Regions from separate parts of the Rhizobium sp. PL01 genome, predicted to be linked through region 4. Evidence: riboswitches for the same ligand, from Rfam matches in the RefSeq annotation. Region 4 holds a riboswitch; each other region holds the start of a gene.
What was found. A riboswitch is a leader RNA that binds a small molecule or an ion and turns the genes downstream of it on or off. The one in region 4 is predicted to bind cobalamin.

Region 1: another riboswitch for cobalamin. It lies ahead of R6X40_RS24760 (DUF1636 domain-containing protein); the one in region 4 lies ahead of R6X40_RS02830 (CbtB domain-containing protein).
Region 2: another riboswitch for cobalamin. It lies ahead of cobU (bifunctional adenosylcobinamide kinase/adenosylcobinamide-phosphate guanylyltransferase); the one in region 4 lies ahead of R6X40_RS02830 (CbtB domain-containing protein).
Region 3: another riboswitch for cobalamin. It lies ahead of metE (5-methyltetrahydropteroyltriglutamate--homocysteine S-methyltransferase); the one in region 4 lies ahead of R6X40_RS02830 (CbtB domain-containing protein).

Annotation. Positions count from the first base shown of each region.
Region 1 is NZ_JAWQUM010000012.1:18,661-26,574, forward strand. It holds gene R6X40_RS24745 (acyl-CoA thioesterase) at 1-332, opposite strand, end outside; gene R6X40_RS24750 (hypothetical protein) at 525-800, opposite strand; gene rpsU (30S ribosomal protein S21) at 1,550-1,786, opposite strand; cobalamin riboswitch at 2,441-2,656, shown strand; gene R6X40_RS24760 (DUF1636 domain-containing protein) at 2,765-3,172, shown strand; gene R6X40_RS24765 (ABC transporter ATP-binding protein) at 3,198-3,992, shown strand; gene R6X40_RS24770 (ABC transporter substrate-binding protein) at 4,009-4,971, shown strand; gene R6X40_RS24775 (iron ABC transporter permease) at 5,050-6,057, shown strand; gene R6X40_RS24780 (LuxR C-terminal-related transcriptional regulator) at 6,210-7,914, shown strand, end outside.
Region 2 is NZ_JAWQUM010000001.1:895,062-902,975, forward strand. It holds gene R6X40_RS04125 (cobyric acid synthase) at 90-1,544, shown strand; gene R6X40_RS04130 (chloride channel protein) at 1,557-3,347, opposite strand; cobalamin riboswitch at 3,491-3,891, shown strand; gene cobU (bifunctional adenosylcobinamide kinase/adenosylcobinamide-phosphate guanylyltransferase) at 4,066-4,590, shown strand; gene cobW (cobalamin biosynthesis protein CobW) at 4,594-5,658, shown strand; gene cobN (cobaltochelatase subunit CobN) at 5,765-7,914, shown strand, end outside.
Region 3 is NZ_JAWQUM010000008.1:127,056-134,298, forward strand. It holds gene R6X40_RS19245 (acyl-CoA thioesterase) at 217-915, opposite strand; gene metE (5-methyltetrahydropteroyltriglutamate--homocysteine S-methyltransferase) at 912-3,257, opposite strand; cobalamin riboswitch at 3,365-3,579, opposite strand; gene R6X40_RS19255 (ROK family transcriptional regulator) at 3,866-5,080, opposite strand; gene R6X40_RS19260 (phosphate/phosphite/phosphonate ABC transporter substrate-binding protein) at 5,333-6,142, opposite strand; gene R6X40_RS19265 (fatty acid desaturase) at 6,262-7,182, opposite strand.
Region 4 is NZ_JAWQUM010000001.1:604,342-612,255, forward strand. It holds gene R6X40_RS02815 (glucoamylase family protein) at 1-1,255, shown strand, start outside; gene R6X40_RS02820 ((2Fe-2S)-binding protein) at 1,292-2,149, shown strand; gene R6X40_RS02825 (CbtA family protein) at 2,194-2,964, opposite strand; gene R6X40_RS02830 (CbtB domain-containing protein) at 3,157-3,333, opposite strand; cobalamin riboswitch at 3,381-3,651, opposite strand; gene R6X40_RS02835 (EAL domain-containing protein) at 3,917-5,680, shown strand; gene R6X40_RS02840 (LysR family transcriptional regulator) at 5,702-6,550, opposite strand; gene R6X40_RS02845 (FAD-dependent oxidoreductase) at 6,734-7,914, shown strand, end outside.

The DNA.
Region 1 (7,914 bases), on a different contig from region 4:
ACCGTTCTGTTGACTGCATGGACGACACCGTCGAGCGAGCCGGACATGACCTGTTCGAATGTCACCGAGCTGCGGCCGACCTTGACCACGCGAGAGCGGATCGTCAGCAGCGCGCCAGCCTTGGTTTCGTGCTTGTATTCGACTTCGGAACGAACATCGGCCCAGCCGCGGCTTGTATCGGCGAGAGCTTCGGTTCCGGCGATATGACCAAGAAGCTGGAAGCTCGCATCGTCGAACATCGCGGCATAGTGACGGACGTTCATATGCCCCATGACATCGCACATCCACGGATGGGCAACGCCGACATAGGTGACAAGCGATCGATCCGGCATATTTTCCTCCGCGCGTCTCACCGAACGACAAGTTCCCTGCCGTTGGTGCGGCGGAGGCTTAGCGTAAGCGTTGGGGTCCCGCAACACGGGCTCGCACGAACATGGCCGCTGCGCGTGTCCGTTCGGACAGCAGCCCAGCGGCCGGTCTTGTGAGATCGGATCAGCGAGGCATCGACCTAAGAAACCGCCTTTTCACATTTTGGCAAAGTTGGTAATCCCGTAAGTGAGGCCGGCGCCGGTTTGAATTGACAACGTCCCACCACTGGCGCCAACCCAGGCAGCATCGATGTTCAGCGTCGGGGAGCTGATGCGCACCGTATTGGCGGTTGGCCAAGCAAACACAGTGGCGGAATACGGAAGGGAAAAGCTGCCATTAGGGTAGCTAGAGACAACCTTGCAAGGCTTGTCGAGAATATCTGGCCCATGCGGGATGTTGGCGTTCAGCGTGATGTTGCAATAGGTTGCCATATTGAAACTTCCATTGGTTTATGCCGCTTAAAAGCGAACCTGGTAAATTCTGCGGTTTGAAAGTGTTTCGTTACGGACCATCAACAGCCAGGCCGCGACACATGGGGCAAGGAGGCACGTTTGCGCATCGCCATGGCCTGCTTAAGCCGAATGCCGCGATCTCTGTCGATTTGGGACTGGTCCATTGATCTACCTCTAGAATCAATCAGAAGTAGATAGGAATAAAATTCCTATGTGTAGGAAATATTTCCTTTTGCGTTAAATTCCCCGAAGCTTCACAGCGGCAGTATGCGGCATGGAACTCAAATCTGTTTTCGGCAATGCGGGAACATGATCACACCCCGCCCCTTGAACGCCAGAGAAGCAGAGACGAGATGATCGTGGCGGGAGGTGACCACCGCCAGTCCGCAGGAGAGTGAACCGCCGAAACATGGCGGGCATCGGCGTCAGTGAACGCGGATGGGGCAAGGCCAAGGCTTTCAGCGAGCACAATGGCGGCAGCGCCCCGGAAATAGCGACAGTTATTTGACCGAATCGTTTGAGCGCAAAAGGCGATGACCATAACAGGGCAGGCGGTGACCTTGCACGACGGTGCTATCGGCCGACCACTGACTTCGCCCAGCACCGAGCGTCACGGCAGGGGGAACCCGAGTCTTCCAAATCAAATCATTGAAAAACAAGACGAGGCGCGCCCGGATGCCGGACACGCCTTGGACTAGAAAGCCCAATCTCGTCAGAAACCGCTGATATTAGCGGGTCATTGGCTTCTTCTTCGGCGCAGGCAGAAGGCCTTCGCGCTGAAGCTGCTTGCGCGCGTTCTTCCGCTGACGGCTGATTGCCTCAGCCTTCTGGCGCGCCTTTTTGACGGACGGCTTCTCGTATGCTTCCCGCATACGCATTTCACGGAAGACACCTTCGCGCTGAAGCTTCTTCTTCAACACTCGGAGAGCCTGATCGACGTTGTTATCGCGAACCAATACTTGCATGTGAATCTTTCAAAGTCTGATGTTCACTAAAGAGATGGCAGGGGCAGTAGAGCAATTTACGAACCAAATCCAGAGCGTAGGGCAAAATTTCTCACATAATTCGCATAGACTTTTGCGCATGCCCTCAAACTTTAGCAGGAACGCCCTTCATCAATCTGACAATTTTCGGCCGGAAACGTTGAAGAACAGGCCAAAACACCCCACAGCCAAGGCCACTATTGGCCGCTCTTACCCTCCGGCCTCGTTGTCGCTGAACTCAGCATCAGCCATGGGTAATGGCAATCGCCCGTCCAATCGTTGCGATCCACACGACAAGGGCAAAGATCGCGACGCTTCGTTCCGGGTGTTCAGCGAGATTGAGAAAATGCATTTTACGCTCCGACACAGTTGATGGAACCTAATTATGCTCAACCTGCCGGGCCGGCGGTTACCGCGGGAACAGACATTTTCTCCACCACATCGTGCAAGGGGATACACTCGGGAGTGTTTTCACCAAGGGTGATCGGGCCCAGTGAGATCGTCCAAATTGTGGGCGCTACTCACAACAGTTGGCAACTGCGGCACTTGACCAATATCATGTAACTGAATAACATTACAGTCGTAACGAGGATATTGAAAGATCGGTATCCGGCGTTGTTTGGTCGGTGGAATCATGCGAAATGTCGTGTTGATGGTGCTGCTTCCAGGTGACCCTGGAGCGGCTGAAAAGGGAACACGGTGAGGATGACCCATCAGGGGCCAAAACCGTGGCTGCCCCCGCAACTGTAAGCGGAGAGTGCATTCACAACATCCCACTGGCCAAAAGCCGGGAAGGGGTGGATGCGCACTGACCCGCGAGCCAGGAGACCTGCCATCATCGATGATCAACTGCAACGGACGGGGTGTTCCGATGGAAAAAATCTGGCTTGAAAGCAGCGCTGTTGCGCGCCTGCAGTTTATCGCCATGTGGACTCCGGACGTCGCCACCGGGGGTAAAACATGGCGCATCATCCACAGCACATCATAACCGTCTGCACCGATTGCCGGATCACCGGAACCGCGTGCCGCCCGGGACTGGAACTGCTCGCCCGCCTCAACAACAGCCTGTCGCGCCTAGGTGTTGGCAGTGGGTCCGACTTCTCTATCGAGGGTACCGTCTGCATGGCAGGTTGCCGGCGGCCCTGCACGATCGCGTTCCAGGCCAGCGGCAAGGCAACCTATCTGTTTGGTGATATCGCACCGGATACGGATATCGGCGCGCTGGTGGATTTCGCCACGACCTATGCCGAACGGCCGGATGGCCTGACACGCGAAGCCGAACGCCCTCGCGGTCTCGGTGGCAAGACCATTGCCCGCATTCCGGCCGCCTTCCTTGTTTCGGAACATAGCGGGGAGCGCGTTCAATGAAAACCGTGATCCCGGGAGACAATCGATGAGCTGCGACGGGCGGGGTGCCAGCCTGAACGTCTTGAACGTGAGTTGGGGGCCAAAAACCAATCTGTTCCTCGTTCGCGACGTCAGCTTTTCCCTGGAGGCTGGCAACCGGCTTGCCATCGTCGGGCCGAATGGTGCTGGCAAGACATCGCTGCTGCGCTGCCTCTATCGTGGCGTGACACCACTGGAAGGCCGCGTCGAAATCGACGGCGAGGATATGCGCACGCTTTCCGCCCAGGCTGCGGCCCGTCGAGTTGCCGTCGTGCTGCAGGAGATGCCGGCCGATTTCCCGTTCACCGTCCTTGATGTGGTGATGATGGGCCGGATTCCAAGGCGCCAAGGCCTGACAGGCTGGACGGACAATGATCGAGCGCAGGTCGCCCATTGCCTCGAACATCTCGATCTCGTCCCTATGGCCAATCGCCAGTTCGCGACGCTGTCGGGCGGCGAGAAGCAGCGGGTACTGGTTGCCCGCGCACTGGCGCAGGAGCCGGACATCATCATTCTCGACGAACCGACCAACCATCTCGATATCCGCCACCAGCTGGAAATTCTCCATCTGCTGGCCGGGCTGAAGCTAACCATCGTCACGACGCTGCATGATATCAACCTGGCCGGTGCGTTTGCCACCCATGTGGCGCTGATGCGCGATGGCCGGATGGTCGGTTTCGGCCTCCCGAACGAAGTACTGACAACCCACGCAATTTCGACCACCTTCGGCGTAACGGCCCTTTCTCACCCCGCACAGGGCAATGCCGCCGCGCGTTTTTCATTTTCCCTCAAGACCGCCTGAACCGAAAGGACCAATCATGCCCTCTTTCCGCCTGCTCGCCTCCGCTGCGGGTTTCCTCGCCACGGCATTCATCGCCATGCCGGCGTTTGCCTATCCGGTCACCGTCAAGAGCTGCAACCGCGACGTCACCTTCGATAGCGCTCCGCAGCGGGCGATTTCCAACGATGTCAATCTCACCGAGATGATGCTGGCTCTGCAACTGCAGGACCACATGGTTGGCTATACCGGCATTTCCGGCTGGAAGACGCTGGATGAAAAGCTGCGCGAAGGGGTCAAGGAACTCCCTGAATTGTCGGAAAAGTATCCAACCAAGGAAGTGCTGCTCAATGCCGACGCCGACTTCCTTTTCGCCGGTTGGAACTACGGCATGAAAGTTGGCGGCGAGGTGACGCCCGAAACACTCGATCCGTTCAAGATCAAGGTCTATGAGCTGACGGAATCCTGCATTCATGTCATGGCAAAGGCCAAGCCGACGATGAACGACATGTATGTCGATATCCTCAACCTCGGCGCGATCTTCGGCGTCGATGACAGAGCGAAAACCCTCGTCGCGGGCTACGAAAAAGGGCTTGCCGACATCAAGAGCCGGATTGGCGAGGTCAAACACCCCGTGCGGGTCTTCGTCTACGATTCCGGAACAGAGAAGCCATTTACATCCGGACGGTTCGGTATCCCAACCGCGATGATCGAGGCCGCCGGTGGCGCCAATATCATGGAAGATATCGAGAAAAGCTGGACCGAAGTATCCTGGGAACCGGTGATCGAGCGCAATCCGCAGGTGATTGTCATTGTAAATTATGGCGACGTGACCGCCGAGCAGAAGATCGCCTTCATGAAGGAAAACCCTGCCTTCAAAAGCCTTGATGCGGTCAAGAATGATCGTTTCGTCGTGCTCGACTATGTCGAAGCGACACCCGGCCCGCGCAATATCGACGCGATCGGCCGCCTGGCCGACGCGTTTCACCCGCGCAACATGTAGGAACCGCTAATCCGAAACATCCGGCCGGGCAGGCTGATCTGCCCGGCCTTTGCTTTCTGCGTACAAGATGGACATGACATGACCGGTGGCCGATTTCTTCTGACCATAATTGCATCGGCGACCCTGATCTGCCTTTGCATCACTGCGGGCGTTTCTCTGGGCGCGGCACCTATCGCGTTCGGCACCGTGTGGTCCATCGTTGCCAACAAGCTGTCACCCGGCTTCATCGAGGTCACATGGTCGGCCGGCCGCGATAGCATCGTCTGGGATGTCCGCTTCCCGCGCGTCATTCTGGCAGCCTTGGTCGGCGCAGGTCTTGCCGTGGTCGGGGCCGTGCTGCAGTCCGTCACGCGCAATCCACTCGCCGACCCGCATCTTCTCGGGGTTTCCTCCGGCGGAGCACTTGGCGCAATCCTGGCGTTGCTTCACACAGGCCTCATTTTTGGCCTTGTCACCGTGCCGCTGTTTGCTTTCATCGGTTCGCTTCTGGCAACCATCGCTGTCGTTGCGGTCACCCGCTTTTCAGGGCAGGCGGCCGATCGGCTGGTCCTATCGGGCATTGCCGTCGCCTTCGTTGCCACCGCATTGGCCAATCTCCTGATATTTCTCGGCGACCCACGCGCCGTTCATACAGTGGTGTTCTGGATGCTCGGTGGCCTGGGGCTGGCCCAATGGCCGCACCTTGTCTATCCCGCCGTAGTTCTCAGTGCCTGCCTCGCTTGGTTCACCTTGCGCGCGCGGGAAATCAACGCGCTGGCCATGGGCGATGAAACAGCAGCGACACTCGGCATTCCAGTCGTACGGTTCCGGGCACAACTCTTCGTGGTCACGGCTCTTCTGACCGGGGTGATGGTCGCCTTCTCCGGCGCCATTGGGTTTGTCGGGCTGATGGTGCCCCACTTCGTCCGGCTTGTCGCCGGTAGCGACAATGTCCGGGTTATCCCGCTGTCGGCGCTAACCGGTGCAGTGGTGCTGATTCTTGCTGATATCGCTGCCCGCGTTGTCATGGCGCCAGAGGATCTGCCGATCGGCATCATAACGGGGCTGGTCGGTGGTCTCGCCTTTATCGCAATCCTGCGGCGTTGAGCCGAGATATCGCAACTATTCCATTATATAAACCGGCGATTTTGCGCATATGGCTGAGGAACAATCGAAATGCATCAGGTTTTCGGAATTTAGGGGACGCTTATTTCCATCGGTAACTTGCAATCTGGCGCCCGCCTCAGCAAACATACGGAATGGTCACGCATCAAAACCGATTTCAACCGCCGGTACATGGCGGCCAACATATCAGGCGCCGCAATCTGCTCCAGCAGTTGCAACGTTTGGGGCCTCTCCGGCTGACGACCATCATTGCGCCTGCCGGCTACGGGAAGACGTCATTCGCCGCGCAATGGTACGATTCATTGAGAAACCAAGGGGCAAATCTGGTCTGGTTGCCGCTGGAGGTAGATGATTGCGACCAAAGCCATCTCCTCGTCGCCTTGCTGGAAGCCCTGCAGGATTTGCAACCGGGCGAAGGACGGGGCCTTGATGCCAACAGCATGCCCGTCGCCACGCTTTTATCCGTACTCGTCACCCGGTTGCGGCGGATCGAAACCCCGGTCACGCTTTTCCTGGACGATTACCATTTTGCCCAAACGGATGCGACGGAATCCCTTCTGGCAAAACTATTGGCTGCAAAAGACCTCACCCACGTCAAATTCGTCCTGATTTCCCGCAGCGCTCCACGGTTTCCGATCTCCGCTTTGCGGTTGAATGGGGAGCTCAAACAGATCGGCGTTGCCGATCTCAGCTTTTCAGAGACGGAAGCACAGGAGTTTTTTGTTGGGCGGGCTGAAAAACTCACGCGCGAACAAATCGGCGAACTGAACAAGCGGACCGAAGGCTGGGCTGTGGCGTTGCAAATGGTCCGTGTACTTGTCGCCGAAAGCAGCAATAGCGCCTCCATTCTGGAATCGTTTGATGGCAGCAACGCCGAAATGGCCCGGTATCTGTCCGAGCAGGTGTTCTCCAGCCTACCCTCGGACATTCAGCATTTCCTCGTCGAAACCGCGTCGCTTCCTGCCATCAGCCGCACGCTGGCTGCAGCGATCTGCGGCAGCCCTGACGCTGCCACGCTCTTCAATCGGCTCGCGGACCATGCGCTGCCGATCGCGGTTCTGGATGCCCAGGGAATGTGGATCCGGTGTCACCCCGTGTTCAACAGCTTCCTCAAGGAGGAGGCGATACGCGTTGGCATAGAAACGCAGGATATCTTGCGAAAGGCCGCACGCTGGTTTCAAACCCGCGACGATTGCGAGGCTGCAGTCCGTCATGCCCTTTTGGCGGACGACACAGCACTGGCGGCTGAAATCATCGAGACGTCCGGCGGATGGCGGCGGGTCTACGCGACCACGCGTGGCGGCACCTTGCTGTTTCAGACATTGATCGCCAAGGCCGCCGACATCAATCTTTCCGGCTACCCGCTAACAACCCTCGGCCTCTGCGTAATCAGCGCCAAGGCAGGGCAGCTCGACGCCGCCAACCACTATTTGGCGATCGCCGAACGGGCGTGCACCGGCCAGACGCTGTCTCGTGATCTGCGCGTCGTGCGCGTGCTGATGTCGCTCTATACTGACCGTTGGGCCAGCACTGCCGATCTTTCTGCCCTGGAAGACGACCTGGCGTACGGTAGCGATGTGCAGCTCATTCACCGTGCACTGGCACTCAACATGCTGGCCTACAATTTCCTTATCCGCACAGACCTCGATCGCGCCATACACTACGGGCAGCTTGCCATGCGGGCGTTTCGCGATGGCGGCGCGGATTTTGGCGCCATGCATCTCTATACCCATATCGGCCAGGCGGCATTCTTCAGCGGCGACAGCGCGAGTGCCGAGGATGCCTATCGGAGCCTGATTGCAGAGGCACAATCCAATATCGGGGAGGGCAGCGATCTCG
Region 2 (7,914 bases), 290 kb from region 4:
ATGTCGCGTGAAAAACACGCACCAAAGACGACGGAAATGCGGCGGAATATGGCTTTTCTTGCGGTTGCCGCGATGCTAGGTGAAGTGCCATGACAAAGACGATCATGCTCCAGGGAACCGGCTCCGATGTCGGAAAAACGGTACTCGTGGCGGGGCTCTGCCGCATCGCTGCCAACCGCGGTGTGAGGGTCGCTCCGTTCAAGCCGCAGAACATGTCGAACAATGCTGCAGTTTCAGATGACGGCGGCGAGATCGGCCGGGCACAATGGCTGCAATCGATGGCTGCCCGCATTCCATCGTCGGTGCATATGAACCCGGTTCTCTTGAAACCCCAGTCGGAGACCGGCAGCCAGATTATCGTGCAGGGCAAGGTGGCAGGGCAGGCGAGAGGGCGCGATTATCAAGCTTTGAAACCGAAGCTGATGGGCGCCGTTATGGAAAGCTTCGAAACGATCCGCTCAGGCGTCGATCTGATTGTCGTCGAAGGAGCCGGGTCGCCAGCCGAAATCAACCTGCGGGCGGGCGATATCGCCAATATGGGGTTTGCCACCCGCGCCAACGTCCCGGTCGTTCTGGTCGGCGATATCGACCGAGGCGGCGTCATCGCCTCTTTGGTCGGTACCCACACCATTTTGTCCGGCGAAGATCGCGCCATGATCAGCGGTTATATCATCAACAAGTTCCGCGGAGACGTGTCGCTGTTTGACGATGGCATCGCGGCCGTCGACGGTTTCACCGGCTGGTCCTGTTTCGGCGTCGTGCCGTGGTTGAGAAGTGCCGCCCGATTGCCGGCCGAAGATTCCGTCGTTCTGGAAAAGCTGGCGCGCGGGACCGGCAGAGCTTTGAAGGTCGCCGTGCCGGTTCTGTCGCGCATTGCCAATTTCGACGATTTCGATCCGCTGGCGGCCGAACCGGAGGTCGATCTCATCTTCGTGCGGCCGGGCGAGAGCCTTCCTGCCGATGCCGGTCTGGTCGTCATTCCGGGGTCGAAGGCGACGATTGCCGATCTCGCCGATTTTCGCGCCCAGGGATGGGATCGTGATCTGCAGGCACATGTGCGGCGTGGCGGCCGTGTCATCGGCATTTGCGGCGGTTATCAGATGCTCGGAGACCGGGTCACCGATCCGCATGGCATAGAAGGCAATACCGCCGAAATCCGCGGGCTTGGCCTTCTGGCGGTCGAGACGGAGATGGCGCCGGAAAAAACGGTGCGCAACAGCAGTGCCCGCTCGGCGGTTTACGATGTTGCGCTGGAAGGTTACGAAATCCACCTCGGCCGGACGACCGGCGCGGACTGTGCTCGCCCCTCGGTGATCATTGACGGCCGGCCGGATGGGGCGGTGTCAGCTGATGGCATGATCAGCGGAACCTATCTGCATGGGCTGTTTAGCAGCGACGCTTTTCGCGCGGCCCTTCTGAAAAGCTTCGGCATCGAGGGCGGCGGCGAAAACTACCGGCTATCGGTTGACCGTGCGCTCGACGACGTTGCGGCGGAGCTGGAAGCGGTGCTGGAGCCGAGATGGCTTGATAGCCTGATGTCCTGACCAGGGCTTGGTTCAAATCTCTCCCGAAGCTTCACGGCGCCTGCGGTCCAGTTCTTCGCTGTAGCGGCGCAACGTGTGGCTTTCTGTCAGCAGGCCGACGACGCGCCGTTCGATGAGGTTGTTGACCACGGCCAGCGCATCGCTCTCCGTCGTGTCGAACAGGGCGGCCGCCTGCTTGGCATTCATATTTGGCTGCAGGAAGTCATTGGCAAGCCGGATGAAGCCGGAGAGGTCCTGTCGCTCTTCGGTGGCCTCGATGGGGCTGGCATAGATTTCGGGCACCTGAATGATGCCGGCATATTTTGCGCCATCGACGACGACGACCCGTTGCGTTGACCCCAGCGGAAAGTCGCGGCGGAAATCCTCCAGCGATGCCTGGATATCGATCGTGCGGACATCGGTGCGCATCAGACGGCCGACAGTGAGGTTTCTGATCCAGCCGACATCATGGGCGCTGCGGATACTTTCGCCGCGCAGGTGGAAGCGCCATGTGGCGAACGAGTAGCCGAAGGTGGTTCGCACGACCAGCGATGAGGTGATCACGGCTGCAAGAACGAGGACAGTGATCGGAAAGTCGCCGGTGATCTCCAGCGCCAGGAAGGTCATGGTCAGCGGACCGCCGATGACGGCGACCGCCAGCGAGCTCATGCCGACGACGGCATAGATGACCGGTGTCAGCGTCGCGTGGGCAAAGATGTAGGGCGCGGAAAAGGCAAACAGCTTGCCGAGCAGCGCGCCCATGAACAGTGACGCGAAAAACAGGCCGCCGCGAAAACCGGAGCCGATCGATACCGCCGAGGCGAGCGATTTCAGCAGGAACAGGCCGATCAGCATCGGGATTGCCGGCGAACTGGCGAGATTGAGGTGCAGGGCGCCGTGACCGGCTGAAAGCACCTGCGGAGAGACGAGCGCCAAAAGGCCGACGACGATGCCACCGAGCGCGGGGCGTATGGGAGCGGGGATTGAGCTGCGGCGGGCAAGCCCCTCAATCAGCGAGACGCCCTTCATCAAAAGGATGCCCATGCCGGCGCAGAAGCAGCCGAGCAGCAGCGCCGGCAGATAGTCGGCCGGAACGACCGCGCCGAACTGGCCGACATCGATGGTGAAATCGCCAGCATAGAGCCATCGAGCGACGAGGTTGGCAACCAGGGCGGAAACGATGACGGGTGTCAGCGACACGATCGTATAGGTGCCGATGATCAGCTCGAAAGCATAGAAGGCGCCGGTCAGCGGGGCATTAAAAGCGGCAGCAATGGCACCGGCAGCGCCACAACCGACCAGGGTGCGCAGGTCCGAGCGGCGAAGCTGCAGCGAAATGCCAAGCTTGGAGGCAATGCCTGACGCAAGCTGCGTGTAACCGGCCTCAAGCCCGACGGAGGCGCCAAAACCATTGGAGATCAGGTTCTGGACTGCGACGATAATGCTGTCTGTCAGAGAAAGGCGGCCGCCGTGCAGCGCGTTTGCTTCAATCGGGTCGACCATCGGCTTCTTGCGCCACGACGCCAGCAGGATCATCACCAGGCCAAGGATGATGCCGCCGACGACCGGCGCGATCAGTACGGAAATTTCGCCCTGAAGATCGCTCGCGCTCAGGCGCTGGTCATCTGAAATTCCAAAAATCAGGCTGTGCATGCGGCTGGAGATGATGCTCATCGCCGTCACGGCGAGGCCTGACGTGATACCAACAATGACGCCCGCCACCACCAGTCCGAGTTCACTTCGCCGTGCAAAGGCCCGCATCCGCCCGATATCGAAAAGCAGCGAGAGATAGCCGAGCCGCCGCAGGTCGAGTTTCGGTATAATTTTCATCTTCATCGCCTGGCCATCCTGTCTCTGCGCCGTCCTAAAAGGCATGGCATGGGAGATCAAGTGAAGTCTTGCCGAAGCCCGACCTAACCATGGGGCGGGAGATAGTGCCGCAATTGACTTGATCCAGGTGAGCGCCTAATCATCAGCCATTGGATGGTTCCCGGTATGCGGTTGCATGCTGGGAGTAAATGGGAATGCGACGGGCCGGACCCAGACCGGGCGTCCTTATCGCAGCCGACCCCGCGACTGTAGAACGGTCAGGGTTCGCCATCCGGGAAAGCCAAGCCTCCGGACTGTGCGCATTTCGCGGCAGCGGCAAGGATCGGCCCAACCGGAAAAGCCACTGGAGTGGCATCACGATCAGCCGGGGCCGGACGCCTCTAAGTCTACGAATCGTCCACCTCTTCGTGATGTCCGTCGATTGCGACAGCGCAATCTGGCGCAAAACACTCCGGGAAGGCGAGGCGAACCCGTTCGTGCCCCTTGAGGGTGCGTGGCGCCGTGAGCCAGGAGACCTGCCATCCTCAAGGGCCCCATCTTAGCTTGGGGTTCGCCCGATCCAGGGAGAGACACTCCCGATGCCAGCACGGAGGTTGTCATGGCACTATCATCCCGTTCCCGGAACGGCCCATCTTGCGTTGCCGCAAATCCCGGTTTGCGTTGCCCAGGGATTGCACTTTCTGCCGGCTTACGCTGAGGCCTGGATCATTCCATGACATCGATACAGTCAGGCAGCGTGCTGGTTCTGGGCGGCGCGCGTTCCGGTAAATCCGCCTTCGCCGAGAAACTTGTCAAGGCGTCGGCTCTCGACATGCATTACGTCGCGACCGGAAGGGCGTGGGACGGCGAGATGCAGGCAAGGATTAGCGAACATCGCGATCGCCGCGGGGGGGATTGGCAAACCCATGAAGAGCCACTTGACCTTGCCGCCTGCCTGGAGGCGATCGACGCACCCGATCGCATCATTCTGATCGATTGCCTGACCCTGTGGGTCACCAATCTGATGATGGAAGAACGCGATATGGTCGCTGAATTTGAAACACTCGCGGCCTATGTGCCGCAGGCCAAAGCCCGGCTGGTGTTCGTTTCCAACGAGGTCGGGCTGGGCATCGTGCCGGAGAACCGGATGGCGCGCGACTTTCGCGACCATGCGGGCCGGCTGCACCAAATCATTGCGGAGATATCCGCAGACGTCTATTTTATCGCGGCTGGATTGCCGCTGAAAATGAAGGGTTGATCCATGACCACCGAAAAAGCCGCCCACGGTAAGATCCCGGCCACTGTCATCACCGGTTTCCTCGGCGCCGGCAAGACGACGATGATCCGCAACATCCTGCAGAATGCCGGCGGCCGCCGCATTGCGCTGATCATCAACGAGTTTGGTGATCTCGGCGTCGATGGCGATGTCTTGAAGGGCTGCGGCGCAGAAGCCTGCAGCGAGGACGATATCATCGAGCTGACCAATGGCTGCATCTGCTGCACCGTCGCCGACGATTTCATTCCGACCATGACCAAGCTTTTGGAGCGCGAGAACCGCCCGGACCACATTATCATCGAGACATCCGGTCTGGCGCTACCGCAGCCGCTGATTGCTGCCTTCAACTGGCCGGATATCCGCACCCAGGTGACGGTTGATGGTGTCATCACCGTTGTTGACAGCGCCGCCGTTGCCGCCGGACGGTTTGCTGACGATCATGACAAGGTCGATGCGCTGCGCGTCAACGACGACAATCTCGATCATGAAAGCCCGATCGAGGAATTGTTCGAAGACCAGCTGACCGCCGCCGACCTGATCATTCTCAACAAGACGGATCTGCTCGATTCGACCGGCCTTGCCTTTGTCCGCAACGAGGTTTCGTCGCGCACCAGCCGCAAGCCAACGATGATCGAGGCGAAGAACGGCGAGGTTTCCGCTGCCGTGCTGCTCGGCCTTGGTGTCGGTACCGAAAGCGACATCGCCAACCGCAAATCCCATCACGAGATGGAACACGAGGCAGGCGAGGAGCACAGCCATGACGAGTTCGACAGTTTCGTCGTTGAATTGGGCTCGATTGCCGATTCGGCAGCCTTCATCGAAAAGCTGAAGCCGATCATTGCCGAGCATGACGTGCTGCGTCTAAAGGGCTTTGCGGATATTCCCGGCAAGCCGATGCGCCTGCTGATCCAGGGTGTCGGTGCCCGCATCGACCAGTATTTCGACCGCCCCTGGGCTGTAGGCGAAGTGCGCCGCACTCGTCTGGTCGTCATCGGCCTGCATGACATGGACGAAGCAGCCGTACGCGCTGCCATCGCAGCGGCGATTTGAAAATGATGAGCGCGGCATATCTCCCTCTATCCTGCCGGACACTTCCCCTCGAGGGGGAGATGTCACGTCGTGACAGAGAGGGGTATTGCCGCCCTCGAGGAATATCATGCATCTCCTCCTAGCCCAGAAGGGCACGATCACTGACGGCGAGGAAGCGATTGACCTTGGTCAATCGCCAGCCGACATCCTGTTTCTTTCGGCTGCCGATACCGAGCTTTCGTCGATTGCCGGTGCGCAGCGCACGCGTGGGGCCGGATCGACCCTTCGGGTGGCAAGCCTGCTGACGCTCAAGCATCCGATGTCGGTCGATACCTATGTTGAGCGCACGGCACGCCATGCCAAGCTCATCATCGTGCGGCCGCTCGGTGGCGCCAGCTATTTCCATTATGTGCTGGAGGCGCTGCATGCGGCGGCTGTCACCCATAAATTCCAGATTGCCGTGCTGCCGGGCTGCGACAAGCCCGACCCGGGATTGGAGCCTTTTTCGACCGTCTCCGCTGAAGACCGCAACCGGATGTGGGCCTATTTCACCGAAGGTGGTGCCGATAACATGGTCCGGCTGCTGCGCTATGCCGAGGCACTGATCGACGGCACGGAAAAACCGGAATCCGCAGCGCCGTTGATGAAGGCGGGGATCTGGTGGCCGGGCCAGGGTGTGATCGGGGTTGACGCCTGGAAAAAAGCCGTGGGGCGTATCGTTCCTCATCCGGGAAACGGTCCCGTTGTCGCCCTCAGCTTTTACCGCGCGCTGGTTCAAAGCGGCGAAACCAAGCCTGTCGAAGCTCTGATAGAAGCACTGTCCGCCGAAGGCATGACGGTGCTGCCGGTGTTCGTGTCCAGCCTCAAGGATGCCGTGTCGATCGGAACGCTGGAGGCGATCTTCGGTGAAGTGCCGCCGACGGTAGCCATGAATGCGACGGGGTTTGCGGTTTCCGCGCCCGGCGCCGACCGCAAGCCGACAGTGCTCGAGTTTTCCGACGCGCCGGTCCTTCAGGTGATTTTCTCCGGCTCGTCGCGGGCCGCATGGGAAACCTCGGCGCAAGGGTTGATGGCGCGCGATCTGGCGATGAACGTGGCGCTGCCGGAAGTGGATGGGCGCATCCTGTCGCGGGCCGTCTCGTTCAAGGCCGCTGCTGTCTACGATACGGATGTCGAGGCCAATATTGTCGGCCACGAGCCCTTGGCCGACCGCGTCATTTTTGCCGCCAAACTGGTCGCCAACTGGGCGAGGCTACGCGAGGCAGCGCCGGCTGCGCGCCGCGTGGCGATCATCATGGCCAATTACCCCAATCGCGACGGACGGCTCGGTAACGGCGTCGGCCTCGATACGCCCGCCGGTACCATCGAAGTGATGAAGGCAATGGCTGCCTCCGGCTATGCTATCGATTCCATTCCCGCAGACGGCGATGCGCTGATCCGGCACTTGATGGACGGGCCTACCAATTCAGCGCGAGCGGATTGCGACATCCGCGAAACGCTTTCCTTGAGTCAATACAACGCCTTCTTTGCGACACTTCCTGTTCAGATTCAGGCTGAGGTTACAGGCCGATGGGGCAAGCCGCAGGACGATCCGTTCTTCCGTGACGGCCGGTTTGCCCTGCCGCTGACGCGGTTTGGCGAAACCCTGGTCGGCATCCAGCCGGCACGCGGCTACAATATCGATCCGAAGGAAACCTACCACTCGCCGGACCTTGTGCCGCCGCATGGCTATCTGGCCTTTTACGCCTTCCTGCGCCGAGAATATGGCGCGCATGCCATCGTCCACATGGGCAAGCACGGCAATCTCGAATGGTTGCCGGGCAAGTCTTTGGCGCTGTCGGAGACCTGCTATCCGGAGGCTGTCTTCGGTCCGATGCCGCATCTCTATCCGTTTATCGTCAACGATCCGGGTGAAGGTACGCAGGCCAAGCGCCGCACCAGCGCCGTCATCATCGATCACCTGACGCCGCCGCTGACCCGGGCCGAATCCTACGGCCCGCTGAAAGATCTGGAAGCGCTGGTCGACGAATATTACGACGCTGCCGGCGGCGATCCGCGCCGTTTGCGGTTGCTGAGCAAGCAGATCCTCGAACTGGTGCGTGATATCGGCCTCGACCACGATGCCGGCATTGCAGGCACGGACGCAGAGGATAAGGCGCTCGAAAAGCTTGATGCCTATCTCTGCGATCTCAAGGAACTACAGATCCGCGATGGCCTGCATATCTTTGGCGTGGCTCCGGAAGGGCGCTTGCTGACGGATCTGACAGTTGCTCTGGC
Region 3 (7,243 bases), on a different contig from region 4:
GCTCCGTGGCGGATAATTTTTGCGGCGTTGTGGATAATGGGGAGTTAATACCGGGGACGGCAATCGGCTGTGGATAAACGGGGCCATCGCCGGGGACAGCCGTTCTGGTTTCCGCTATGAGCCACGCGCCTCGGTCACTGGCCGGCCGTCCGGGCCGACCGATACCATGACGAACTCGCCGCGCGCCGTCAGTTTCCGGCTGCCGTCGAGCAATGTCTACGCCCAAAGCTCAACCGCGACAGTGATCGAACGCCTGCCGGTCTGGACGATCCCGGCGACCATGTCGATGATAGAGCCGACGGGGACCGGATGCTTGAAATCCACCCGCCGCGACGAGGCAAGCACGGTGATCATGCGGCTGTGCCGGGACGCTACGACAAAGGCAGCCTTGGTCATTGCCGCCAGGGCGTCTCCCCCGAACATCTTGCCGAAGCTGTTGGCCTGATCGGCAAAGACGATATCCGTCATTCTGAGTTCGGTGCCGGCTGGCTCCGACACCTCTGCTGCAATCGCTGGCACGTGCCAATCCGGCTTGTCGCCGTCCGGCATCGCCACCATGGCAAACGATCCGCGCGTACACAGGTGCCGCTCGCCGCCGATCAGGTCCTCGGTGATCATCTCCACCTCAACGGTCAAGGATCGCCGCCCGGCCCGAACCGGCCGCGCCACCAGTTCGACCAGCTGCCCGATGCGGGCAGGCGCGCGAAAATCGACGTGGTCGCAGGAGGCCGTCACGAAAGGGACACGTCCATGGCGCGTGGCCGCGATGAAGGCGATCCGGTCCATCAGAGCAAATCCGGCGCCGCCGAACAATGTGCCGTCATGATTGGTGTCACCGGGGAAAACCAGATCGATGAGCCGGGTCTGCGCCGGGGAATCCCCCGGCGCAGTGTGTTGCTTTGCAATCGGCGTCATGAGTTGACTGCACGGCGGCGTTCAAGACCGGTACGCAGCTCCACGGCTGCGGCAACCATGTTGACGAGTGCCGGCTTGACCTCTTCCCATTTGCGCGTTTTCAGGCCGCAATCCGGATTGACCCAGATCTGTCCTGCAACCAGCCCTTCGCTTGCCTTATCGAGGAGTTCGACCATCTCCGCGACGCTCGGCACACGTGGCGAATGGATATCGTAGACGCCCGGTCCGATCTCGTTCGGATAACCACGCCCGGTAAACGCCGTCAGCAGCTCCATCTTAGACCGGGAGGTCTCGATGGAGATCACGTCGGCATCCATGGCAGCGATGGCCGGCATGATGTCGTTGAACTCCGAGTAGCACATATGCGTATGGATCTGCGTCTCGTCCGGCACGCCGGTCGAGCAAAGATGAAAGCTCTCTACCGCCCAATCGAGATAGGCCTTCCACTCCGCGCGGCGCAGCGGCAGTCCCTCGCGCAGGGCCGCTTCGTCGATCTGGATCATCGCCGCACCTGCTTCGGCGAGATCATGGATCTCGTCGCGAATGGCCAGCGCAATCTGCTTGCAGACCGTGCTGCGGGGAAGATCATCGCGGACGAATGACCAGTTGAGGATCGTCACCGGTCCGGTCAGCATGCCCTTGACGGTCTTGGATGTCAGCGACTGGGCAAATTTCCACCAGGAAACCGTCATCGGTTTCGGGCGCGAAACGTCACCATAGATGATCGGTGGGCGAACATAACGCGAGCCGTAGCTCTGTACCCAGGCATGCTGGGTAAAGGCAAAGCCGCAAAGCTGTTCGCCAAAATACTGCACCATGTCGTTGCGCTCGAACTCGCCATGCACAAGCACGTCGATGCCGATCTCTTCCTGCCAGCGGATCGCCTGCTCTGTCTCACGCTCAAGAAAGGCCTGGTAATCGACATAGGAAAGCGCGCCCTTTGCATGCTGCGAGCGGGCCTTGCGCACATCGGCCGTCTGCGGGAACGAACCGATCGTCGTCGTCGGAAACAGTGGCAAGCGCAATTTCTGCTGCTGCAGCTTCTGCCGCTTCGCAAACGGTGACGTGCGTTTCAGCATGCCGGCATCCACCTGCTTCAAACGGCCTGCAACCAGCGGATCATGCACCTTGACCGAGGTCAAACGCGCATTCGCCGCCGCGATCGATGTTGCAAACACCAGGTTTGCCTGGGCGCTGCCGGTATCGAAGGCCTTTGCCAGCAAGGCGAGTTCGTCAAGTTTCTGGGTTGCGAAGGCAAGCCAGGAGACCAGTTCCGCATCAACCGCCGTTTCAAGGGCAAGATCGATCGGCACGTGCAGCAGGGACGAGGACGGCGCCAGCTGCACCTTGGCATGTCCATGCGCCTCGATCAGCGGCTGGATGCGCTTGAACAGCCCGGCAAGATCAGCGCGCCACACATTGCGTCCGTCGATGATACCGAGGGAAAGGACAAGATCCGCAGGTGCCTTGTCGATCAGAACTGCGACCTGCTGTGGTGCGCGGGCCAGATCGACATGCAAGCCTGCCACCGGCAATTTCAATGCGACCGCGAGATTGTCACCGATCGCGCCAAAATAGGTTGCCAGCATCACCTTGAGGCTGGGAGCCGCAGTGCGAAGCGTCTGATAGGCATGCGCGAAAGCGGCCCGTTCGGCATCGGAAAGGTCGAGTACGAGGCAGGGCTCGTCGACCTGCACCCAGTCGGCGCCGGCCTGCGCAAGCTCTGTCAGCAACTTGGCATAGACCGGCAGCAGCCTGCCGAGAAGGCTGAGCGGCGACATGCCATCCTGTGCTGCCTTGCCGAGTTTCAGGAATGTCAGCGGCCCGAGAATGACTGGACGTGTGTGGATCCCCAGCGCCTTAGCCTCAAGAAAGGCCTCGAGCGGCCGGTTGGCTGTCAGCTCAAATGCCTGATCGACCGTGAATTCCGGAACCATATAGTGATAGTTGGTGTCGAACCACTTGGTCATCTCCAGCGCCGGAACGCCGTGACCATGCTCGGCATGACCGCAGCTCGCATGTCCACCGCCCTGACTGCCACGTGCCATAGCGAAATAGGTATCGAGATCCACCGGACCACCCTTCCAGCCATAGGCAGCGGGAATGGCACCGACCATGACGGCGGTATCGAGAACGTGGTCATAAAGCGAGAAATCATTGGAGGGGATGACGTTGATCCCCTTGTCTTTCTGGAGTGTCCAGTTTTTGGCCCTGAGGCCTTTGGCTGTAGTGAGCAGGTCTTCTACGCCCGATTTTCCGGCCCAGTAGCGTTCCAGCGCAAACTTCAGCTCGCGCTTTGCACCAATTCTGGGAAAGCCCAGATTTGCTGTCGTGATGGTCATTTTCCTTACCCCGATTGTTAAGGGCAAGGCACTGGCGGACGCGTTGCAGATTGAACGGGAGACATGGCCTGCCGTTTCGCAAAGCGGCGCACCGGGACACCCCGCCCGTGGACGTTATCTATCGCGGCAGGTCTCCTGGCTTGCGGGTCATCGTCGCTGTCCGGTCTTCCCAGGGCATTCGCGTCCCAGTGACTTAGTTGAACAGAAACTCGCCGCTTACAGTTGCGGGGGCAGCTCCGGCATGGACACCTTGCGGCATCGCACCGAATTCCCTCTTAGCTCCGGATGCGAACTCCGGAGAACCACGATCCGGCAAACATGCGGCAAATGGATAGTCCCGTCAAGAGACATAAAGAAATGCTTATGTCTTTAAATGAAGCAAGGTGCGTGAGCACGGCAATAGCCATCAAAGCCCGGGACACTGCCCTGGGCCTTCGATATTCCGTCACACGACGAGAGCTGTTGCACGTCGGACTTAATCGCGCGACGGTGGCAATCGTAGCTTGAGTGAGGAGCAGCGCGCTGACGGCTCCGTTCGCGCTACAGTACAATCGGATCGTCGCGATCAAGCGCCGCGCGCAGCCTTTCCGTCAGGGCGTTCGACGGGCTCATCGCAATGCCTCCCTGAACGTCACGGTTTCCGCCGGCGGCAGAGACACGCGGCTATCGGGCGCATCGGCGCCAAACAACGCGTTGTGTAGATGGCTGAGCCCGATCGCCGCCGCACCAACAATGGCCGCGCGGGGCCCGAGCTGGCTCGCCTCGATATCGACGGGATAGGGAAAGCAGGTTGGCAGGAATTTGCGGATGCGCTCGATCAGTTCCGGCCGCAGACCGATCGAGCCACCCATGATGACCTTTTCCGGGTTGGCAATCGCCGCAATGGCACTGATGCCACGGGCCAGATATTTCGCCGTCTCGTCCAGGGTCGCTTTGGCATGCACATCGCCGCTGGCCGCCCGTTCAAAGATGATCGGCACCGCCACCGTCTCGCCGGATGCCGCAGCGTAATGTTCCATGATGCCGATCGAAGCTGTGACCCGCTCGAACGCACCGGTGCGCAGCGATTCCGGATCGAAAGGATCGGCACCGAACGGCAGGAAGCCCAGCTCACCGGCGGCATTCATCGCGCCGCGCACCAATTGGCCGCCGACCATCAAGCCGCCACCGATACCGGTGCCGACCGCGATAAAGGCGAGATTGTCGATTCCCTGCCCCTGTCCCAGCCAATTCTCACCCAGCACCGCCAGATTGACGTCGTTCTCCAGGATCACGTCCATGCCGAGCGCCTTTTCGAAGGCGGCGGCAACGTTCATCGTATCGAAATCGGAGATATTCGGCGCAAGCAGGATGCGACCGGTCTTTGCGTCCGGTGCACCCGGTGCGCCGATGACCGCCATGCGGATGCGCTCGCGCGGAATGTTCAGATGATTTGCCGCCTGTGCGCAGAGTTCGGCGATCTGATCGACAACGAACTGGCCCCCACGCCGATCGGTTGCAACCACTTCCTCGGCAAAAACCTGGCAGGCCAGATCGGCAATCGCCAAACGGATCTTCGTGCCGCCGAGATCGACAGCGGCAATATAGGCAGCATTCGGCACGAGTTCATAGGTCACCGCCGTGCGCCCGACATGGCCGCTGGTGCGGCCGGTTTCGCGCACCCAGTCATCCAGCTCCAGTTGGCGGACGATTTCGGAAATGGTCTGCTTGGAGAGCCCCGTCTGCTTTGAAATCGAGGCGCGGGAGATCGGTCCGTTCTGGATGATCGCCTCCATCACGGCCCTTTGGGAAAACTTCCGGGAGATGCGCAGGGTTTCGCTCACAGATATCTCAATTAATTCGTTCTATCACCGATCTAATAGTTTGGATAGAATATGAGTCAACTGTAAAATGAAGTGACAGTCAGGACGAGACAGTTTTCGCCGCCGGAGCAATCATCGCGCCGCGGCATCGGAGGGCCGTTTTTCAGCGCCCACGCACTTGAAATCTGATTCTGGAGGACGCGTTACACGCTAGCCGTGGTTCATGCATAACGTGCGAACGAAGTCGTATAATATTGAATTACATGTAAAATATCAGGCGACGGCACTATATCCCAGCCGTCGCGCATCACGCTCCAATTCGGCGAGCGGCTCATAGTCAGTGTCGGAGAGAACGGCAAAATTTTTCAGGCCGAGAACATCGCGCGCCATCGCCAGAGACGGCTCGGCAATGGCCTGTTGCAGCACTTGCCTTAGCACACCCACCTCCTCGTCTGATGCATCGCCTCTTGTGATGAACGGCAGCCCCGGCCCCTTGACCGTTTCCGAGAGGATACGGACACCGGCAAGACTGCCGGGATCAAATCGCAGCACATTGCCATAGGTGACACAGTCGATCGCCGCGACATCGGCTTTGCCAGCTCCGATGGCAGCAATGCTGTTGCGATGGCTACCGGTTTCGATCACCGAGGAAAAGAACCGGCCGTTACGGGAAAGCGGCGCGACGGCGGCCCGAAACAGGTTAGAGCCGGAATTGCTGCCGGGCTGGTTGATCGCTGCCCGCGCACCGCGCAGGTCTTCAAGGGATTTAGCAGCGCTATCCCTTGCCACGACAATGAAGCTGCGCATCGACGGCCCATCGCAGCCCGGCTGCCCGTAGACCGGCGTCGCCACCAGCTTCACCTTGCCGCGCAGATGCTTGACGTAAGGGAAGCCGCAGGTCTGGGCGAGCAGCAGATCCGGCCGCGTCCAGGCCTGATGGTAGTCCAAAGCATCGTCGAGCGTGGCCGGGACGTCGACGAGCCCTGCCCGCTTCAGGGCCTTGCTGAGGAAGCCCCAAAGCGTAACCGTGGCTTCGGCAAGCGGCGGCGGACTGGCATACATGGCAAGGCTGGCAAGGCGCATTCAGAAACTTTCAGAAGGGACTGGTGTCACTAGCACAATCCGGCCGACGCCGTATCGCCAGACTTGGATGCGGCGATGGCCTCCCGGAGTTGGATGCGCACCACGCGGGAACACTTGTGTCAGGAATGCCTGGGGTGCGTAATGTCATCATGGGGTTTGACGAAAAACCGCCGGGCGATATCCCAGTAGCTGTTGTAAACCAGCCCGCCATTCGTGCCGATCAAGGCTTCGCGGTTGCGGCGGTAGACCGACGGCAGGCGGTACCAGGAAATGCCGGGCTTCAGGTGATGCAGCACATGCAGGTTGTTGTAGAGGAACAGCAATCCGAACAGGTGGCTGTTTTCGACGATCGCGGTGCGCTCCTCGTGCCGTTCGGCATAGCGGTGCTCGGCATAGGACCGCAGCCGCGTCAGCGCTGCACCGAAATAGACAAACCCGAGGAAATACAGCCAGAACGGCATACCGCAAATCACTGTGACCCAGAACAGCACTGCGGCGGCACCGATCATATGCACCGTCCAGATGCGCGCCCGGCTAGGCTCGCCGGCCCGCAGCAGCCGTACTTCCTGCGCCAAAAAGCTCGCCAGCATGACGGCCGGTCCGATCGTCAGCCGTCCGAGCAGCGTCGTGTTCCAGCGGGCAAGCCGTTTGCCTGCCTTCCCCAGCCGCTCCCAGGCGGTCCTGGTAAAATAGGAGGATTCCGGATCCTCGATCGGATCGGTCAGATGCTCGTCGCGATGATGTTCGAGATGGCTTTCACGGTAGATTTCATAGGGTAGCCAGAGCGACAACGGGATTGAGCCGATGGCATCGTTGATACGCTGGTTGCCGGTCGGATGCCCATGGATGATTTCATGCTGCAACGATCCCTGCCAGGCAATCAGCCAGCCGCCGGCAAGCGCAACGACAAGAACCGGCAGTGATTGCCACCAGAATGTCAGCGCCAGAAAGCCGCCATAGATTGTGCTCGCAAGCACGACGGTCGGCCATTCCACGCGGCGGTGCGGGATTTTGATTGTATAGGATGGTGTGTCGGACATGCGCGGCTATTCCCCAAGAGTAGAGAGAAATTACACCGTGACCATTCGTTTAGATAATTAA
Region 4 (7,914 bases):
CGACCGGTTGCAGCAAGCGGCGTTCGGGTACTTTCTAGAATTCGTCAATCCCGAAAACGGTTTGATTGCTGACACATCGCTGCCCGGCGCGCCGTCGAGTATCGCCGCGACCGGCTTTGGTCTTTCCGCCTATCCAGCCGGCGTCGAGAGAGGGTGGATGAGCCGCGAGGACGCTGCGGCAAGAACGCTTGTCACCCTGCGGTTTTTTGCTGAAAGTCCGCAAAGCCGCAACAAGGATGCCACCGGCTACAAGGGGCTCTACTACCACTTTCTCGACATGAAAACCGGTCTGCGGAGATGGCGTAGCGAGCTTTCGTTGATCGATAGCGCGCTGCTGATCGCCGGTATGATAACGGCGGCGGCTTATTTCAATCAGGACGACGAGGTCGAGACGGAGATCCGCTCTCACGTCGATATGCTCTATGCGCGTGCAAATTGGGCCTGGGCTCTGGACGGCGAGGGGGCCTTGTGGCTCGGGTGGAAACCGCGAACCGGATTTCTGCCGTATCGCTGGGAATCCTATAGCGAGGCGATGATCCTCTACACGCTGGCGCTGGCCTCGCCATCCTATCCGATCGGCAAGGAAAGTTATGACGCCTTTGCCAGCAAGTTCGACTGGATGACGGTGAAGGGCAAGCCGTTCCTTTACGCCGGGCCACTCTTTATCCACTTGTTCTCACATGCGTGGATTGATTTTCGGGGTATCCGCGACGCGGCTGTCGCGGCGCATGATACGGACTATTTCGAAAATACCTGTCGCGCGATTGCTGTCCAGCGCGACTATGCGATCGCCAATCCCGGCGGATTTACCGGCTATGGCGCCGATACATGGGGGCTGACATCGTGCGACGGCCCGCAACGCCCGCGCCGTTTGCAGGACGGACGGCGCCAGCAGTTTGCCGGTTATGCTGCACGCGGTGCGCCGCTCGGGCCGGACGACGGCACGATTGCGCCCTGGGCGCCGCTTGCATGCCTGCCATTCGAGCCTCAGGCTGCGATGTCGGCGACACGGCATATGCTGTCGAGCTATCCCGATGTTATCGACGCAGGACGCTTTCTGGGCAGTTTCAATCCAAGCGTTCCCGGCAAGACGGCGGAGGGGTGGCTTAACAACCGCAGCGTTGGTCTCGACCAAGGGCTGCTGGTGATGATGATCGAAAACCATCGCAGTGGCATTTACTGGAACCTGCTGCGTGAAACGCCGGTTATCCGGCGTGGCCTTAGACGGGCAGGCTTTTCCGGCGGCTGGCTTTAAGGTACACGGGCTGCCAGGAGATAACGGGCGGCCCCTGTGGACGAGAACCGAGATTCAGGCAGTTTTAAAGAGGATGATGGAAGACAGGCAGATGCCGCCATCGCCTGGCAGGCGGAGCATTTTCCGCAGGTCGCTGTGTCTCGGGAACGGGAAGGTGGTGGTTTTCTGCAGGTCACCGAGGCATGGCACGGTGATGGCGATATGGTCGAGTGCCTGCTTGACTATCAGAACCGCTTTGCCACCGGGATGGATGACCGCGTCAAAGGCGCCCATCTCATTTCCTTCTACAGCCACCATCTAAGCATAGCGGCTGCAGCAATTTATTTGCGGACAGGGCTGGTTGCTGACCTGCGCCCGGATCGGCTGACGTTCCGGTTTGAACCTATCGTTCCGCATGACCGCGTTCCACCGGTGGAAATTTGCCCGTCGGGTGTCTGCCGCTTTCATTTTCGCTTCGCAGGCTTTACCCGCATTGACCACTGGGCGGTGCTTTTTCACGATATGTTCGTCGAAAGCTTCATTCCGGTGATCGAGGCGCTGCAGGGCCGGACCGGCCTATCCCCGGTCGCACAGTGGCGGCTGGCTGCTGATGGCATTGCCGGCGCTTTTCTGGAGGTCGGCGCGGCCTTGGGCGAAGAGGAATGCGCAATGACTGCAGCCCTTGCCATCATCAACCGGACGGGCTCGCCACTCTCGTCCGACGTTGTGCGATACACTAGGCTCGACGCCGTTTGCGCTGGCGTTGCGGTCGAGCGTATCTTCCGGCTGCGAAGCGGCTGCTGTCTCAACTATCGAACAGAGGGTGGGGATTTCTGCGATGTCTGCGTGCTTCTCGACGAGGAGACGCAAAAAAGCCGCCTGCGTGCCCATGTCGAGCGCACCGGCGGCTTCTGATCGCCGCTACCGCGCAAGCAGTGCCTGCGCGGTAGAGATAGGGCTCAAGCCGATTTCAGAAACCGGTCGTTCAGGTATCCCGAGATCACACCGAGCACGATCCAGAATGCCAATGTCGTTGCCAAGGCGGCGACCGCGAACTCTGCACCGAGAACAGCCGGAACCGGGCTCGAAATGTCAGACGGCTGCGGCGCGCCGTAGACATGAGGTGCTGCGATCAGGACAAGACCGATGATCTTCGCAAGGATTTCACCGCGCAAGACGATGAGATAAAGGCCGGCGACAGAGAGAGCGATGGTCGCGATCCACCAGATCTGCCGGTCATGAAGATCGGCGGCGGGGAAGCCCGGCAACTCCGGCGGCAGGCCGATGGCGGGCAGAAGGTGAACCGTCAACCAGCCGCAGGCCCCCCAGAGAGCACCGTTGCGCAACGTAATCGGATAGTTGAAGGCAAGGCTGGCACCCGCGAGCAGCAGACCAAAGCCTGCGCCGGCCACGAGATTGGCGAGCAGCGTCCCAGAAAAGCGGCTCATGCCGAACATGATGCCGCCCTCATCTTCGTGCTCCCCCTCATGTGCGTAAGCGGGCGTGATCGGTGAGAGTGCCGACAGCATATCGCCGATCACCGACGACCGGTCGAGCGAGGAGTGCTGCTGGCTTTCTGTGCCAGCCGGCGGTTCGGCTGCTGGTTCCTTGACTTCATATTCCTCGGCATGAAGGATGAGCGGGACCACGCGCAATTCCTGCGCCGCCGTCATGAAGACGCCCGCAATCAATCCAGCCACCAATGCGGCCAGAAGTGTTTTGACAATCATTTGATACCCCCAAGTTCAAGCGGAGCAGATCTATCGTTGGTGCCCAACGCTTGTTGTGTTTCAATTCCCATGCGAAAAAATCGCCCAATGCCGAAGCAGGGGCGCACTTCATCGCCGCGTGATTTCCCGATGAAATCCGCGATCCTTGTTGTCGATGTCGTGCGGAAAGCGCAGGGCCTTCCACAGCCTACATCAATGGCAGGGGAAGCCGTAGGAATGGCGAACGTCGTGTGCGGTGTCATGCAGCACGGCGGAATTGGCAAGGCCGGCACCGAAAACCAGGAAGCCGCCGATCAACAGGGCGAGAATAGCGGTCGTGATGCGGTCGTTGAGAGAAAGCGGAACGCTTGAAACTGTAGTCGTAGCCATGACAACCTCCGTGATGGCGCGTGGGAAATATCCCACCCAATTGGGCACCATGCCCTTCATCAACCGGCAGGTTTCCTGGCTCGCGGCGTCAGGCGCTTTCGCGCCAAGGAGCCTGCCTCACCTTCCCGGGGCAGGGGCACAAGGCCCGTCGCCGCAGTGGCTTCTACCGGATGAACGTACCGGCATGACAAACTCTGACCGCTCTACAGTCGCGGGGTCGGCCGTGATAAAGATGCCCAGAATGGGTCCATCCGTCACGTTCCCATTTACTCCCCGAAAGCACCTCGCTCCCAGAGAACCAATTGATGCAATGATGATTATGCCGCTGCCCCGGTCATGTCAATTCAACGCTGCGACCTCCAGTAGCGCATTGCCGCCTTCGATTTTTGCGTTCCCCGTCGAAATTCGATATGCAAGATGTCGTTAAAAGCGCCTAAGTTGCAGATGGTTTATTTGAAGCAACACTTAATGGTTGATTGTTTTGAAAAATGCTCTTCTCTTCCAATGGAACAATAGTTCTTTAGGAACCTTGGTGTAGAATGCGGCGGCGCTGAAACGCGAAGAATCCTTCATAGAGAAAACCATGAAAGCGGCGAGGTCCGAACAGGAATTCCAGAATATTCTTCGCCGCTTGGGAATTGCGCTTGACGCTTCTCAGATCGGTGTGTGGGAGCACGATACGCAGAAAGACGAAGTCGTCTGGGATCTGCAGATGCACCGGCTCTACGGAACCGGAAAGACGCAAAAGCGCGTCAAGGCGGAGGTATGGATGAACGCGATCCATCCCGATGATTTTGCCCAGGCCCAGGCCGATTTCGACAAGGCGATCGCAGCCAAGGATGTCTATTCCTCGGAATACCGGATCGTTCTGCCCAACGGTGAAATCCGCTACCTTCGGTCTCGCGCCTATTGTTTCGAGGAAAACGACAATATCACCCTCATCGGGGCCGAATGGGATGTCACTGCCGATGTATTGCTCAATCGCGAATTGCGGCGGCAGAAGGCGATTGCCGAAGCGCGCGCGGTTGCTCTTGAAGCGAGCACCGGGCGGATCGAATATGCGGCCGAGCACGATTACCTGACAGGGCTTCCCAATCGCCGGTTTTTCGACCGGCGATTGGGCGAGCTTGCCAGCGATACCGGACTGGAAAAGCTGGCAATCCTGCACATCGGTCTCGACCGGTTCAAGCAGATCAACGATACCGCCGGCCATTCGGCCGGAGACGATGTCTTGAAATCCTGCGCCAAGCGGATTGAAGCAGGCGTGCCGAAGAACTCGTTCATTGCGCGGGTCAGCGGAGATGAATTCGCGGTTCTGATTGCAAATTTTACGTCGCTGGATGATCTCAAAAGCCGGGCAGAGCGGTTGACGCAGCAATTGAAACAATCGGTTTGGCACAATGACGAGGAGTTGCGTACTGGCGGGTCGATCGGGGTCGCCGCTGCCAGCGGCCGCCATATCGCCGGGCTTCTGGCCGAGTCCGATATTGCCCTTCACCGCGCCAAGAAACTCGGCCGGGGGCGGGTTGAGGTGTATTCGGCGCAATTGAAGGCGCAACTCAACAACGAGCAACGGGTCGGCAGGCAATTCGCTCATGGACTGGAGAAGGGTGAATTCATTCCCTACTATCAGGCGCAGATCGATGCCCGCACCCGGCGTGTTGTCGGGATGGAGGCTCTGGCGCGCTGGCGCCATCCGAAGCGCGGACTGATTCTGCCGGGCGAGTTCATCAAGGTTGCGGGTAATCTCGGCCGGCTGGACGATCTCGATTCCGCAATATTGAAAGCAGCGTTGAAAGACCGCCAAAACTGGATAAGGCAAGGCGCGCATGTGCCCCGCATCGCTGTGAACGTATCGGCCGCCCGGTTGTCGGATCCGCTTTTGATTGACGAACTTCAACGTCTCCATGTTCAGCCGGATATGCTGTCATTCGAGTTGCTGGAAACCATTTTTCTCGACGATAGCGAGGATGATGTGTTTTCCAACGTCGCCGGATTGAAGGCCATGGGTATCGATATCGAGATTGATGATTTCGGATCTGGCCACGCGTCGATCATCGGGTTGGTAAAGCTGAAGCCGCGGCGGATGAAGATCGACCGGCAACTGGTTTTTCCGATCACCACGTCCCGTGAGCAGAAACGGCTCTTGCGCTCGATCATCGATATCGCCAAGGCGCTCAATATCGAGGTGATTGCCGAAGGCGTCGAGACGCTGGAGCACGCCAAACTTTTGACGCGCCTCGGATGCGATATCCTGCAGGGGTATGCGATCGCCTATCCCGTTCCGGCCGCCGATATGCTGGCGCGTCTGATGCAGGATCAGGAACTGGATCTGGTCGCGCCTTGATGAGCCAGCCGCTCGTCGTCCCTATTGCCCCAACAGGTCTTGCATGGCACCGATGATGCGGCGGTGCTGGTGTGCGTGGCGTGTGCGGATGCTGGTGGCGGCGTAGACCGTCTGTTGTATCGGCGGTGCGTCCGTGATCGGGAAAGCCGCACCTTCGCCTTCGAGCTGCAAGGCTGTTCTGCTTGTGACGTAGGCAGAACCTCCCAGTGTTTTCAGCAGGTCCGTGATGGCGATGTTCTGTCCCGAGGCCAGCGGGGCGGATGAAAGCTGCGGCAGAGCCAGCCGGTGTGCCCGGTCGAAGGCTGGTGAATAGACGGCCTGGATATATTTTTCCGGCAACAGTTCGCCGACCGTCCGCGCCGTGGTGCCGACCAGGGTGTAGGTCATTTCACCGATACGCTCATAGTGAAGGTCCGGCAGATAATGCGGCGTGTAGAGGATGGCGAGATCGAGATCGCCAGCGGCGAGATCACGGTTCATCTGGTTGGAATAATCGGCTTCCATATAGATCGACGTTGTCGGTAAGTCGGCGCGAACGGCCGACAGCCATTTTCCGGCAAAGGCTTCGGCCAGATCGTGCTGGATGCCCAGCCGCATGGAACGCTCGTAGGTCCCAGCATTTTCAACCGCCCGCGTTGCCTCGTGCCACTGATGCTGCAGCGCCTTGGCGTGATCGAGGAACCGTAGGCCGGATGCTGTCGGCGCCGTGCCGCCCTTGTTGCGGGTGAAGAGCTTGCGGTCGAACTGGGCTTCCAGCGCCTTGACGCGGTGGGAGACGGTGGATTGCGTGATGTTCAATCGCTCGGCCGTCCGGTTGAAACTGCGGGTTTCCATCAGGTCGAGGAAGGTTTCGATGAGGTCGATCTGCATGGTGTGGCTAGCTTTTCTGCATTGAAACCCCTCCCCAACCCTCCCCTTTGTGGGGAGGGTTGGGGAGGGGACTTGTTTCTGAATTTGCAATCTAATCGAATTCTTCGATCAATAAAGCGAATTCCATCTGCTTGATGAACGTGTGCTTCGTTGCGAAAACTGGTCCCAAACAAGGGAACAGACATGTCGAATTTGCCGTCTTATGCGCGCGTCGTGATCATCGGGGGAGGTGCGGTCGGCGCGTCTGCGCTTTACCATCTGGCCAAGGCCGGATGGACGGACTGCGTGCTTCTCGAAAAAAACGAGCTGACGGCCGGTTCCACATGGCATGCGGCGGGCAACGTGCCGACATTCTCGTCGTCCTGGTCGATCATGAACATGCAGCGCTATTCGGCTTCGCTCTATCGCGAGCTGGGCGATCTCGTCGATTATCCGATGAACTATCATGTCACCGGTTCGATCCGGCTCGGCCATTCGAAGGAGCGGTTGCAGGAGTTCAAGCGCGTTGTCGGCATGGGCCGCTATCAGGGCATGGACCTCGATATCCTATCGCCCGACCAGATCAAGTCGAGATATCCGTTCGTCGAGACGCATGATCTGACCGGCGCTCTCTACGATCCCTATGACGGCGATATCGATCCGGCCCAGTTGACGCAGGCGCTGGCCAAGGGCGCGCGCGATCTGGGCGCGAAGATTTTCCGTTTCTGTCCCGCCACCGGCGCGCGCCGGGAAAACGATGAATGGGTGATTTCCACGCCACAGGGCGATATCCGCTGTGAGAAGGTGGTCAACGCCGCCGGTTATTACGCCCGCGAAGTCGGCAAATGGTTCGGCCGCGATGTTCCGATGATGGTGATGAGCCATCAATACATGCTGTTTGAGGAAATCCCCGAACTTGCGGCGTGGTCGAAGGAAGCCGGGCACAAGCTGCCGCTGCTGCGTGATGTCGACAGCTCCTATTACTTGCGGCAGGAAAAGACCGGGATGAACCTCGGACCCTACGAGAAGAACTGCAAGGCGCACTGGATCACCACGGACGATCCGATGCCGGAGGATTTTTCCTTCCAGCTTTTCCCTGACGATCTCGAGCGGCTGGAATGGTATCTGAACGATGCTGTCGAGCGCGTGCCGATCCTCGGTACCGCCGGACTGTCGCGGATGATCAACGGGCCCATTCCCTACGCGCCGGATGGCAACCCGCTGATCGGGCCGATGCCGGGTGTGCCGAATGCGTTCGAGGCTTGCGTCTTCACCTTCGGCATCTGCCAGGCCGGCGGTGCCGGCAAGGTGCTCGCGGAATGGGTGACCGAGGGGCAGACTGAGTGGGACATGTGGTCCTGTGATCCGCGCCGCTTCACCAGCTT